DNA from 3 places in the Leptolyngbya sp. FACHB-261 genome. Region 2 is predicted to be linked to each of the others. Evidence: predicted binding sites of a transcription regulator. Region 2 holds the regulator's gene; each other region holds the start of a gene.
The links. The regulator NtcA, encoded in region 2, controls nitrogen genes in cyanobacteria. The targets are predictions, from matches to a motif close to TTTGTANNNNNNNNTACAAA.

Region 1: nadA (quinolinate synthase NadA) is a predicted target of NtcA. The motif match lies at 2,420-2,439, and genes of this name have one in related genera.
Region 3: glnT (type III glutamate--ammonia ligase) is a predicted target of NtcA. The motif match lies at 2,338-2,357, and genes of this name have one in related genera.

What each region holds. Positions count from the first base shown of each region.
Region 1 covers NZ_JACJPL010000031.1:854,945-859,534, reverse strand. The annotation lists gene H6F94_RS29070 (photosystem I assembly protein Ycf3) at 25-555, opposite strand; gene H6F94_RS29065 (hypothetical protein) at 681-2,003, shown strand; gene H6F94_RS29060 (hypothetical protein) at 2,053-2,385, opposite strand; gene nadA (quinolinate synthase NadA) at 2,597-3,571, shown strand; gene H6F94_RS29050 (inorganic diphosphatase) at 3,576-4,088, opposite strand; gene H6F94_RS29045 (cob(I)yrinic acid a,c-diamide adenosyltransferase) at 4,371-4,590, shown strand, end outside.
Region 2 covers NZ_JACJPL010000001.1:447,003-451,592, reverse strand. The annotation lists gene H6F94_RS02055 (3'(2'),5'-bisphosphate nucleotidase CysQ family protein) at 800-1,654, opposite strand; gene ntcA (global nitrogen regulator NtcA) at 1,700-2,371, opposite strand; gene fabI (enoyl-ACP reductase FabI) at 2,627-3,403, shown strand; gene dps (DNA starvation/stationary phase protection protein Dps) at 3,536-4,063, shown strand; gene H6F94_RS02035 (DUF4335 domain-containing protein) at 4,194-4,590, opposite strand, start outside.
Region 3 covers NZ_JACJPL010000026.1:224,985-229,574, reverse strand. The annotation lists gene H6F94_RS17110 (primary-amine oxidase) at 1-870, opposite strand, end outside; gene glnT (type III glutamate--ammonia ligase) at 957-2,282, opposite strand; gene H6F94_RS17100 (FMN-binding glutamate synthase family protein) at 2,699-4,006, opposite strand; gene H6F94_RS17095 (GltB/FmdC/FwdC-like GXGXG domain-containing protein) at 3,988-4,590, opposite strand, start outside.

The DNA of each region.
Region 1 (4,590 bases), on a different contig from region 2:
GAAAAATTGAGACTCCTAATCTTTTTAGAAGAACACGTCCATCTTTGAGCGCCCTGTGGTTTTCAACCAGTTCTGAGCCTCAATGTAATTGTTGGGGGCAATTCGGATCGCCCGCTTCCAGAACTCGGCAGCTTGGTCAAAGTATTCGTCGGCTTCCTCGGCTTCCTCAGATTTGCCAGATTCCTTCAGTCGCTCCCCCTTGTAGTGATAGATCACTGCAATGTTGTTAAGCGCCTGGGGCAGCCGTGGGTTTAGTTCTAGGGCTTCATGGTAGTACCCCAGTGCCCGGTCATGTTCGCCATTACTGGCGTGGATTAGGCCAATGTTGTAGAGAATGTAGCTGCGATCGTATGGATCGTCTTCGAGGGTGAGTGCTTCCTGATAGTTCTCGAGAGCCTCGGCGTACTCTCCGTCAGCTTGGGCAGACATGCCGTCGCGGTAGTAAGCGAAGGCTTCCTTCTCCCTCTTACTACCGGGCATGATCTTGAGGATCATATCCGCCATGACCGTGAAGGAGCGGTCAATGAAGTTGTCGTTGCGCTGGGATCTCGGCATATTCCGGCTAGAGAAAATCTCGCTGCTGATCATGGTACTGCATCTACCCGGTGCCTGATTTCAGCTCTGATAGACCAAGGGTAAGCCCCTTAGAATAGAGCTAAAGACCTGAGTATGCGCGTCCTATGGCTCTTTCCCAGGCTACTCCCAATCCCGCCGTCATGCAGGCGGTTGAGAAGCTAAATTATCGCGTTACGGTTGGCGACGTTGCCGCTCGTGCTGGCTTGGATGTGAAACTGGCGCAGCGAGAACTGCTCACGCTAGCTCAGAGCGCTGGTGGACATTTGCAAGTTGCAGAGTCGGGAGAGATTGCTTATGTCTATCCCAATAACTTTCGAGACGTTCTGCGCAGCAAGTATTTCCGGCTCCAGCTTCAAGAGCAGTGGCAGAAGATCTGGAAAATTCTGTTCTACTTGCTTCGCATCTCGTTTGGTGTAGTTCTGGTCACCTCAATTGTGCTGGTGATTGTTGCCATTTTTATCATCATGACTGCCATGCGCAGCAGCGATGACAATGGCAACAGCAATGACCGCGATGGCGGTGGCATGTTCTATATGCCAGGTCTTTTCTACTGGCCGGATCTGTTCTGGTTTTTCAGCCCGAATTACTACGACGAGCGACCCTATACCCAGCGCCGTGGTTCTGAGCAGAAGCCTCAGATGAATTTTCTAGAAGCAGTGTTCTCTTTCCTATTTGGGGATGGTAACCCCAATGCCAACTTGGAAGAGCGACGTTGGCAAACGATCGGCAGTCTGATTCGGCGAAACCGAGGTGTAGCAATTGCTGAACAGGTTGCTCCCTACCTAGACGATCTAGGCAGTGGCTTTCGCAATGAGTATGAGGACTATATGCTGCCGGTGCTGACTCGATTCAACGGGCAGCCAGAGGTTAGCCCAGAGGGTGACTTGGTGTACCGTTTTCCTGAACTTCAGGCAACCGCTTTCCGCAGTCGAGGCATGCAGATTCCAGAGTTCCTGAGGGAGCTCCGCTGGAAGTTTAGTGAGGCCACCTCTGGCCAACTGACCTTGGCTGGAATTTTAGGCGGCGTAAACGTGGTTGCGGTCTTGATCCTGGGCGGTTTACTCAGGAGCGGAGCAGCAGAACTGGGTGGATTAGTTGGGTTTGCCAGTGGTATTTATGGCATCTTGCTAGCCTACGGTATTGGTTTTCTGGTAATCCCCCTAGTGCGCTATCTCTGGCTCCGGGGCCGTAATGCCAAGGTTGAAGCTCGTAACGCTAAACGGCAGCAGCAGGCCGCGAAATTAAGGCAAAGCAGCCCTGAAATCACCCGCAAGCTCACTTATGCTCAGCAATTTGCAGCTGAACAGGTGATCAGTGAAGAGGACCTGGCCTACACCACTGAGCAAGACTTGCTAGACCAAGAGTCAGCGAATAGCCGCAAAATCGACGAGGAATGGAATCGACGGCTAAATCAGGGAGACCGCTAAGTTTGCCTCTCTAAACAGTGAGCTGTTACTTGTGTTTACTCAAGGTCTTCTACTGAAGAGTGCTGAGCCAATCGCTCAATTCGATGGACTCAACATAGGAGTTGGTTTCTGGGACTGGAGAGCGTGCGAGCGCCCCAGTGACAGTGACAAAGCCGATAGCCACGCTGACTACAGCTAAGACTCCTAACCAACGCCGACGCTGTCGTCGGCCCTCAATGCGTCGAAACTCATGGGCAATAGCCTGAATGACAACGTAGGACTGAGGTTCCTGTGGACATTGAGCCAGGTTTTCTCCGGCTGCATTCCAGATGTTGAGTGAGCCGGTCTCGTCACGTTCACATAGATAGAGCTCGTAGTCAGGGGTACGAATAAGGGTATACATAGCAGTTCCCCTCGCTGAATCATGGATTCGGTTTTTGGTATCTATATCTAAAATTTACGATCTGGCCTGGGGCCTAGATCAGGGAGAAAAGATTACGATTTTCAGGGCTCTTAACAACCCCAAAGGTCACTAGGGTCACTTCAGGATGCTATTTTTGGTAAATTCAACTATAATTAGCTCACATCACCTGAAGCCGGGGTAATTCCTGCCTGTGTTTACAACTGCACGCCGCCAACCGGGCTCGCCAAGCATGGCCGAGCTACCGGATGATTTGTTTGCTGCTATTCAGTCTTTAAAGCGCGAATTGAATGCTGTGATTCTGGCTCACTATTACCAGGATCCTGATATTCAAGATGTTGCTGATTATCTCGGTGATTCTTTGGGGCTTTCCCAACAGGCAGCAAGCACTAATGCAGAGGTAATTGTGTTCGCAGGGGTTCACTTTATGGCTGAAACGGCCAAAATTCTGAATCCAGACAAGTTGGTTTTGCTGCCGGACTTGGCCGCAGGTTGTTCGCTCGCTGATAGCTGTCCTCCAGAAGCGTTTGCTGCTTTTAAGGCGGCTCATCCCAATCATCTAGTGGTGTCGTATATCAATTGCACTGCTGAGATTAAGGCAATGAGCGACATCATTTGCACTAGTGCAAATGCCGTTCAAATTGTGCGTCAAATTCCCGAGACTCAACCGATTATTTTTGCGCCAGATCGCAATTTAGGCCGCTATGTCATGCAGCAGACAGGGCGCGAGCTGGTGCTTTGGCAAGGCGCTTGTATTGTGCATGAAACCTTCTCAGAGAGGAAGTTGCTTCAGCTCAAGACAGCTTATCCCCAGGCCGAAGTGATCGCCCATCCGGAATGCGAACCAATTCTCTTGCGTCATGCGCAATATATTGGTTCCACGACGGCGCTGCTGAAGTACGCTCAATCAAGTACCAGTCAGACTTTTATTGTGGCTACGGAGCCGGGCATTATTCATCAGATGCAGAAGCAAGCCCCCCAGAAGCAGTTTATTCCTGCTCCTCCGTTGAGTAACTGCGCTTGCAATGAGTGTCCGCACATGCGGTTAAATACCCTAGAAAAACTTTATTGGGCAATGAAGAATCGAGCCCCAGAAATCACCATGCCTGAGACAACTCGGGTCGCAGCACTGCGACCCATTCAACGCATGTTAGCAATGAGCGTTTGATGCTCTAGTGTTTAGCAGCAGCGATGCACTTATCGATCAGAGGCTGCACCTTGGCTAGCCCCTGCCAGCCTTTGATTTCGGTCACCTTCTTCTCTAAGTTCTTATAGGTTTTGAAGAACTCAGAAATTTCTTCGAGCCGATGAGGGGCGATGTCTGTGATGCCTTGGACCTCTGCATAGCGGGGGTCTTTGGCAGGCACACAGAGAAGCTTCTCATCGCCTTCGCCGCCATCAATCATTTCCAGCATGCCGATAGGGCGGGCCAGAATCACGCAGCCGGGAAAGGTGGGCTGATCAATAAGGACTAACGCATCGAGTGGATCGCCGTCATCGCCCAGAGTGTTGGGGATAAAGCCGTAATCACAAGGATATTGAACCGATGAGTAGAGCACCCGGTCTAGGGCAAAGGCTTGCAAGTCTTTGTCGAACTCGTATTTATTTTTGCTACCTGCGGGAATCTCAATCAGGATGTTGACGAGACCAGGTTTTGGTTGGGGACTAATGCGCGAGAGATCCATAGGTCGAGATCCGAGGATTAAGCGGTGCAAAAACGCCAACCATTATCCGCTACATTCTGCACTCAGTGCCATCTAATCTTCTGGTGCTTCTAATTATGCCCTCGGCTTTAGGTCTCTCAGCTGGGTATTTGGGCCTCAAGCCACCAATAAAACGCTAAATCCAGGGGAGGGTATCCGTTAAAATCAAGCCGGTAAGATTGAAACCAGTTAAACCAGCCAATCACCCGCCTAGCTCAACGCTGAGCGGTATGGCCTTGGTCTGCCTCTCGTAATGACTTGATAATGACCCGCACTGGTATTGGTATTCAGACCGCTCAAACTCGTTCTGAGCGCGTTGTCGGTCAACTCCACGTTTATGACGGTAAGGGTAAGGGCAAGTCCCAAGCCGCCTTGGGTGTCGTCCTGCGGTCTATTGGTCTAGGCATGGCTCCAGAGAATCAGGCCCCCCTGCAAACTCGGGTGCTGCTATTGCGCTTCCTCAAAGGACCCGGCAGAGCTTATG
Region 2 (4,590 bases):
TTACAAAAAAACTGAGTAACAGTGCTTAGTAGACACAGTGAACATCTTGCCAAATGTCCAACAGCAGCCTACTGCTAAGCTAAACCTGCTCAGTTCGCTCCCGGCGTCTGTCTAAGCAAGTCTGCAATGAATGAGATAGCAACCTAAGCCTGTAGCCGGTGAAAGTCAGAACCTAGAGGAAGATTGCCATCTACCCCGAGAAGTATTTACAATAGAGCGGCGGGTAGCTGAACCAAGCCGAGATAGTTTTTGCAGGCAAGTTTTGGCAATAGATGCATCAAGGTACTCCTCAGCTAGAACAGCTAGGGTGCGACTGAACTCTAGGCAAGTGGAAACTAGAAGTCCACCAGCTATATACAATCCTTTAGAGCGTTATCAGGAAACTCATCTAGCTGATTAGCAATCTGGCTAGGAGTATCTTTAACGTTCTACATTGGCTTATGCAACTCCTTGCTTAATACTGCAATCCATCTGCCCTAGACTGAGCAATGATATCCATAGTTGCAGATGCTCATATTCAACGGGTAGATGCAAAAAGCGTCAGAAGTTTTGGCTGCACAGCCTGATAATAAGTGACTAGTATTTTTACTGAAACACTCGAAATGGACTCTCCTCAGAGTCTTCATCAGCCAAAAAGAAAGTTGGCTGATGCCTCACTTCAGCTTCACAGAGCCTCTGATGTCAGGTAAGCAGCCTAGAGGTGCTGAACGAGGTTCAACACGAAAATCCCTGGAAGATTGAGGGGAGCCGCTGGCCTAAGCCTTGGTATAGCTTAAGCCAAGTTACCCCTCAGCCATTCTCATGTCACCTCTGCAAGTGCTGCTTCTGCCAATGCACAAAGCTTGTTATGGGCATGGCCATTGCTGGCCAGGATGCCGCCCCATTGGCTCACATCAGCGCGGTTGTACTCCAGCAGGCTGCCGTCAAAGCGGCTAACCTGACCACCTGCTTCCGTCAAAATTAGTTCAGGTGCAGCTAGATCCCAATCCTTGGGTGCGCTTTTGCCAGAGAGGGCTACGTAGAAGTCGGTCTCCTGCTCTGTGATCGAAGCGAACTTACAGCCAATGCTGCCAACAGCCCGCTGGTCCGCCTTTGGAAGTTTGGCCAGTAAGCGGTCTAGCTTGCCGTCCCGGTGGCTGCGGCTCACAATCAAACGCATTTGCTCAGGCTGCTGCCGGTCAGACACCTGCAAGGCATGAGCAGTGCCATCCCGAGTTTCTACCTGACTGCCCTGGCCTTGCACAGCGGTGTAGAGCTTCTGCACCATCGGATAAGCGACGACAGCCAATACCGGACGGCCTTGATGCACCAGCGCAATATGAACGGCAAACTCGCCAGTGCGGTCAATAAAGTCGCGAGTGCCATCCAGCGGATCAATGATCCAAACCCACTGTTTCTCAAAACGGCTGGGTACGTCAGCTGTCTCCTCGCTGAGGTAGGCAAAATGCTCATTGCCCAAGGCAGTTTGAAGCGTAGACAGAAGATGACGATTCACGGCTAGATCTGCAGCCGTAACAGGGCCGTCCTTCTTCTCGTCTACCTGCAAATCGCTGTGGCCGTTGTAGTGCTCCAGCAGAATATCGGCTGCGCCCCAAGCAGCGTTGCGGGCGATGGGGAGCAGGGCGGACAAATCGGGCATGAAAGTTGAAGTCATGGGTGCAGTCTAGCTGAAGGCTGCGCCTCTAGAGATCCTGAAAAATTAGGTGAAACGGCGGCCCAGCAGCACTGGATTATGGACCGTGATCTTTTTCTTATGAATTGAGATCATCTTTTGCTTACGCAAGTCGCCCAGCAGCCGAGTGACGGTAACTCGCGTAGAGCCAATAGCCTCAGCAATGGCTTGGTGCGAGAGCTTCAGATCCACGGTGACGCCCTCTGCGCCCGGCACACCAAAGTCACGGCAGAGGATCAGCAAGAAGCTCACCAGACGAGAGCCCATATCGCGGTGGGCCAGGGTCTCAATCATCATCTCGGTTTGCAAAATGCGCGAGGAGAGGCCACGCAGCAACACCATTGAGAGTTCTGGGTCTTCCTTGAGCGCTTTCTCCACCTGCTCAATCGGCACTGAAACCAGTTCCACCGGGGTGAAGGCCACAGAGTGATAGAAGCGGTCAGAGCGGTTGCCCGTAATCAGAGACAGCACGCCGAAGACACTGTTTTCGCGTAGCAAGGCGACGGTGATTTCTTCACCTGCTTCATAGACCCGCGAAAGCTTGACCGCTCCCTTGAGCAGAAAGTAAACTCGCTCCGCTGGGTCACCCGGGAAAAAGATTGTCTTACCCCGCTCGAAGGTTTCCACCATCGGCGGAAATAGACCATTGTTCATCTGGCGGAAAACCGCCGCTAGAGGCCGATCTTGGGTCACAACCATCGTTCCTTCCCCACCTCTATCCCTCCCGGTCTGGATGATCTCAAGGCTTGCTGAACGCCCTGACTAAGTTTTCATCACTTAAACCTACTCAAGGCTTGCGGTTTGTATTACAGGTAACCAATTTTGACCAAACGGTATCACAACAGACTTTAGTTTTGCTGAGCGGTGATACGAGACTGGATTCTGGAGCGGGAGAGAGGCAGGGCTGCTGTATCGTAAGATCTCGTCACGCCGCCACCCGATCTGGAGAGATCCATGCTTGACCTGACCGGAAAAAATGCGCTGGTCACTGGCATTGCCAACAATCGTTCTATTGCCTGGGGTATTGCCCAGTCCTTGCACAAGGCTGGAGCCAACCTCGCTATCACCTACCTGCCCGATGAGCGAGATCGCTATCGCGCTAAGGTTGCCGAGTTGGTCGAGCCACTAGCCCCAGATTTGCTTCTGCCTTGCAATGTCCAGAATGATGCGCAGATCGAGGAGATGGTCGCTGCTATTCAGGAAAAGTGGGGTCGCCTGGATATCTTGATCCATTGCCTTGCTTTCGTGAATAAAGAAGACCTCACTTGCAATTTCAGCGACATCTCCCGCGCTGGCTTTAATCAAGCCCTTGATATCAGCGCCTACTCACTGGTCCAACTGTGCGGAGCTACAAAGCACCTGATGACTCAAGGAGGCAGCGTAGTAACGCTCAGCTACCTCGGCGGGGTACGGGTGATCCCAGGCTATAACCTAGCTGGCACTGCTAAAGCCGCTCTTGAGTGCAACACTCGCTATCTAGCTGCCGAGCTGGGCCCCCAAAACATTCGCGTGAATGCCATCTCTGCCGGTCCGATTCGAACACTGGCATCCTCAGCAATTGGCGGCATCCTGGACATGATCCACCATGTTGAAGAAGTAGCGCCTCTCCGCCGTTCGGTTACCCCCTTGGAAGTGGGCAATACGGCTGCCTTCTTGTGTAGTGACTTGTCGAGTGGCATCACCGGCCAAATCATCTATGTAGACGGTGGCTACGAGATCATGGGAGCTTAATCTCACTCCGCCTACAGACGTGGTTTAAGCACGCTTGACAACTGCGCCTTTGACAGAGTAGGGCATTTCTTGCTAGACTAAGCGTAGTCGTAATGAGTTCGTTTTAGTATCTCTGCGACAGGAGAGTTAAAGATGGCAGTCAGTCAGACCAAGACGGCAAAGACCGCACAGTATCAGAGCCGCATCAACATCCCTGCTGAGAAGCGCACGCAGCTAATCGGCATGTTGAACCAGCACCTGGCCGACACGCTCGACCTTTACACCCAAGTGAAGCAAGCTCACTGGAACGTCAAGGGCATGAACTTCTACCAGCTGCATCTGCTGTTTGATGAGCTAGCGACGGAAGTGCTGGGCTTCGTGGATTTATTGGCTGAACGAGCGACAACGCTCGGTGGCATTGCCCAAGGAACGGCGCGCATGGCCGCAGAGGCCTCTGCCTTACCGGAGTATCCCCTGGGAGCTGTTGAAGGCAGAGAGCACGTCGAAGCCCTCGTCGAGCGCTACGGCCAGTACAGCAGCCGCATCCGTACGGCTATTGACGACTCTGATTCTCTAGGAGACAAGGACACCGCTGATCTCTACACCGAGATCTCGCGCGCCGTTGATATGCGCCTGTGGTTCTTAGAAGCCCACCTGCAATCGTCTGCAACCCTGGACTAGCCTGTCTAGTTGCCTTTAGCCTAGCCATAAGCAGGTATAAGGCAGGGGTATTTAAGATCCAATCGAGCCTAAATAAGTAACCTCCGTAGCCCTGTTTGGACTAGGGAGGTTACTTGAGCTTTCATTTATGTCAAGGCGAGGCTGCTGGTGTCGCAGTCTCGCTTTCGCTTGTAGCCGGTTCCGTGTAGGGTTCTACACTCAGCTTGCCGTCCGGTGTGAACGTGGCTTCGAACTGTGCGGTTGGCTCCTGCGAGGTTGAGGACGTCTCAACGGGTGAGGGAGTGGCATTGGGCGTAGGCACCGGTACGTAGAGCAGGGATTGTAAAGGCGTATCTCTGACAAACTGCTCCGAGTTTGCATCCAGAGCTCGGTAGCCAGTCAGTAAGCCATTGGCATTGACCGAGAGCCGGTAGGTGAGATCGCTGCGGAAAGTCGGGGTCGTTCTCCAAGCTTTGTCAATCTCGTCGTAGATCTGCTGACGCAGGCTGCTGATCGCTTGGGAATCACTAATGGTAGGCGGAGCGGTG
Region 3 (4,590 bases), on a different contig from region 2:
CATTTCAGCCAGGGAAGCTCGATACAAAATCGGTCGCAAACGCCCCTGATCTTCATAGCCAAGCGTGTAAAGCACCAGCCCTTCGCGCGGCGTAAAGCCAATGCGAAATTGCCACTTCTGCCAGCGAACTTGATACCCATCGATCTCAAAACTGGGGCCTTGGGGCTGCACAATCTCTAGCGGTTTGAGATCGGGGCGCAAATCCTGCACAAACTCGGTGGTGTAGTTACCAGCTTCCGGTGGCAATTGCACCACGCCGTAATCTTCGACCCGGAGCACGGTCATGGTGTTCAGATCCACTACCGGAATCACACCTTCAATCGGTCGCGCATAGCCATTATCAGTAGGGCTAGAGCGCACCCAACACAAGGCCCGTGACAAGCGCTGTCCCTGCTCGTCGGTCATGCCAAAATTGCCCGCTGACCAGGGATCGACCATGACCAAATCTGGGTCAGTGATCCCCCGTTTGGCTAGTGCCGCTTGAAACTCGGGGCTGGCTTTGACCGCTTGCTCACACTCGATGAATTCATCCAACAGAATCGAGGGCTGTACATTCGGGATGACCTCCCAGCTAACGACAGCGCTAGTGCTCAGGGAGACGATTGCCTCATAAGTTGACCCGGTAGTGTTATCCAGAATGACCAGAAAAGCCTCGCGCTCAATCGAGTCACCCGCTTGGAAATTGAGCACAAGGCTCTTGTCCGGTTCTTGCAGGGTGACGGTCGCGAAACGCACGCGGTCGCTTAAGGATTTGGCCTTGCGGACCACGCTAACTGCCGCCGTAATTTCCTCGGGCGTTAGCGGATCGAGCGGGTGCTGAATCGAGATAGATGCACTGATCGTTTGGGGCAACTCACGGGCAATCGTCATAGAGAATCTCTTGAACGAGGTCTTTTGAGCTGTTGTCGGTTAGGTGGACTAACCTTCCACACAGCGATGGCATAGCCGCAACAGGATCAGCAGTTAATGTACTGCTCCATCTCCCAGGGGCTGACCATCGCATTGTAAGCATTCCATTCTTGATGCTTGAAGTCCAAGAAAGTTCTGGCACCCAATTCACCCAAGGTTGCCATCAGCAACGCGTCCTGCTCCAGGAAGTTCAAGGCCTCGATCAAGCTATTGGGCAAGGTTGGCAGATCGGGAAATTCGGAGCCACGGGTAAACATGTTTTCGTCTAGGCGTTTACCGGGCTGGAGGTGCTGAGCCAAGCCATCTAAACCAGCGGCTAGCAGACCGGCCTGAGCTAGATAGAGATTGACCGCCCCATCGACCAGACGACACTCAAAGCGCCCACCTTCAGGAATGCGCACCATGTGCGTACGATTGTTGCCGCCGTAGGAAATGTAGCGGGGACTCCAAGTGCTACCGGAGGTGGTCATCGTGGCCCCCAATCGCTTGTAGGAGGTGACAGTAGGGCTGCACAGAGCAGACAAGCCCTGCCCGTGGGCCAGGATGCCGCCCAGGAACTCATAGCCCAATAGCGATAGTCCCAGCTCATCGGCAGCATCGCCAAAGGCATTAGCGCCATCGTTCCAGAGGCTCATATGGATGTGACCACCATTGCCCGTGAGATTGCTAAACGGCTTGGGCATGAAGGTTGCCACTAGGCCCCGTTGCTCGGCCAGGGTCTTCACCATGTACTTGAAAAACACATGGCGGTCAGCAGTGGTCAGCGCATCGCTATAGGTCCAATTCAGCTCAAATTGGCCATTGGCATCTTCGTGGTCGCATTGATAGGGTTCCCAACCCAATTGCTCCATGTAGCGCACAATGGTTGAGATGAAATCAAACTGCCGCATCAAGTTCATCTGGTCGTAGCAGGGACGAACTGCCACATCTAGCGAATCGGCAATTTGATACCCCTGCTCTGTCTTTTTCAGCAGGAAAAACTCAGCTTCTACCCCAGTTTTGTAGCTATAGCCCAACTCTTGGCAACGCTTGAGTACCTGCTTGAAAATGACTCGGGGCGAAGCGACAAAGGGTTCACCATCCAGATAAGCATCACTGGCAAGCCAACCGACATTTGGTTGCCAGGGCAGAACTGTCAGTGAATTTGGGTCAGGAATCGCGGCGATGTCGTGAGCATCGGGTCCAAGTCCCAGGTTTGAGGCAAAGGGTGCGAAAAAAGCGCCATCGGTTTCAACAGAGTCAATCTTGGCAGCCGGAACCAACTTAGCTCGGGTCCCACCCAACAGGTCGGTGTAGGATACCAGGAAGAAATCAAGCTTCAGCTCTTTCGCCGATTCAGATAGCGTTTGGCCCTTGGTTAAGCTGCTAACCACTGCTGCGACTCCAGATAGCTTTTTGCCCAGAGTAAATCAATTTTGTTGATGCAAGTTTGTATCCAAAGCTACTTGCAAGCAACTTGGGCGAATCGCAATGATTTTGAGTGCCAGAATTTAGCTAAAACCATCCAGATTTTCTACAAAAGCGACGCGAGATTAGTACCAGCAAAGACTTGCATAGAAACGCGAATGTAAGCAAAGAATTATGACAGCTTAGGGATTATATCCATTCTCTCAACGAGAGCTAAATCAAAACCCCACTGTCTGCGGCACCTATCCTTGCCAAGGGGCGGTTGGGAGGGGCCAATGGGTAGCGATTATATCTATTGAAATTATAAAACTGGCAGGGCAGGCACAAGACACTGCCCCTACAGAATGCATCATTTCGGCATTAGGGCTACGACAATTTACATTTATTGCCCCATCACGAAATCTGTGCCCGCTAAAGGCAGTTTCGCCATTGCCGAGGCTTCGAGCGTCAGAGCTACCAAGTCTTCCCGCTCCAGGTTGTGCACATCCGACTTGCCACAAGAACGAGTCAAACTCTGCAATTCCATGACTAGCGATTGCAGATAGTTGGCAACATAAATCGTCGCCTCCTCAACCGGCAGACGAGCCATCAGATCTTCGTCTTGGGTGGCAATGCCAACTGGACACAGCCCCGTATGGCAATGGTGACAATGGTGGGGCTCTGTGCCTAGTTTTTCGTAGTCCTCAATGTAAACCGGCTTGTTGCAGCCCATAGCAATCAAACTGGCCGTGCCAATGCTGACCGCGTCAGCACCCAAAGCTAAGGCCTTAGCCACATCGGGACCCGAGCGAATGCCGCCAGAAATCACTAGTTGCACCTGGCCATAAACGCCAGCTTCTTGCAGCGCCTCGACCGCCTGGACTAGGGCCGGTAGCGTGGGAATGCCGGAGTGCTCTTGAAAGATGCTCTGGGTAGCAGCAGTGCCGCCCTCCATGCCATCTAGCACGATGACATCAGCACCAGATTTGACCGCTAACTTCACATCGTCTTTGACCCGAGTCGCGCCCATTTTGACGTAAATCGGGATTTCCCAATCCGTGGCTTCGCGCAACTCTTCGATCTTAATTTTTAAGTCATCCGGTCCAATCCAGTCGGGGTGACGCGACGGCGAACGCTGATCCACGCCCTCCGGCAAGGTGCGCATACCGGCCACAACCTTGTTGACTTTTTGCCCCAACAAAAGGCCACCGCCGCCCGGTTTTGCCCCTTGACCAATTACGATCTCAATCGCATCTGCCTGCTTAAGATCTTTGGGGTTAAACCCGTAGCGGGAAGGCAAACATTGATAGACCAATTTTGATGAGGCCTCGCGCTCAGCCGCCAGCATGCCGCCATCGCCAGTTGTGGTAGAGGTGCCTAGAAGAGTTGCCGCTCTGCCTAGCGCAACTTTAGCATTGCGCGAGAGGGCCCCAAAGCTCATCCCGGCAATCGTAATCGGGACATCTAACTCAACCGGACGCTTGGCGCAACGAGTGCCCAACAAGGTTTTGGTATTGCACTTTTCTCGATAGCCTTCTAAGGGGAAGCGAGTCAAAGAAGCAGTTAAAAATACCAAATCATCCAGGCGAGGCACATTGCGCAGTGCCCCATAGCCGCGAATAATATAGCGACCTAATTCTGCTCGCTCCTGAATAGCATCGATCACCTCTGGGCTGAACGTGCTGCTCGTCTTTAGTACGCGTCTTTCCATTTGGAAAAATCCTTCGCCTTAAAATGATAGAGTTCCTGAGCGCAGACGATCTTTTTGAAGTTGCATTGCTCAGCGCTCAGGCCCAGGGGGTTTAGGTCAGCTTTGAGTCTATGCCAATCTTCTTCAGTCAGTGGCTCCAGGCGTGCATCCGCCCCGAGAGAATCAATCTCACCGCCCACAAAAATCTCGCCATCGTAAATCGAATCGCCCAAACTGGGACCGGCATTGCCACAGATAATGAAGCGGCCCTGCTGCATCATAAAGGCGCTGCTGTAACCGACATTGCCGGTGACAATTAGAGTCGCGCCTTTGAGGGAAATCCCCGCACGCGGACCCGCGTTGCCCAAAATGCAGATCTTGCCACCGTGGGCCGTAGCGCCAGCATTGGCCGAGGCATTGCCCTGCACCGTAATGCTGCCTGACATCAAGTTTTCGCCCACCGACCAGCCGCAAGAGCCCAAGACCTCGATCTCAACGCCATCGCTCAAGCCGCCGCAGTAGTACCCCACCGCACCCCGGAAGCGAATCTTGAGCGGCGCATTGACCCCCACGGCTAGATTGTGCCGTCCAGCGGGGTTGAGCAA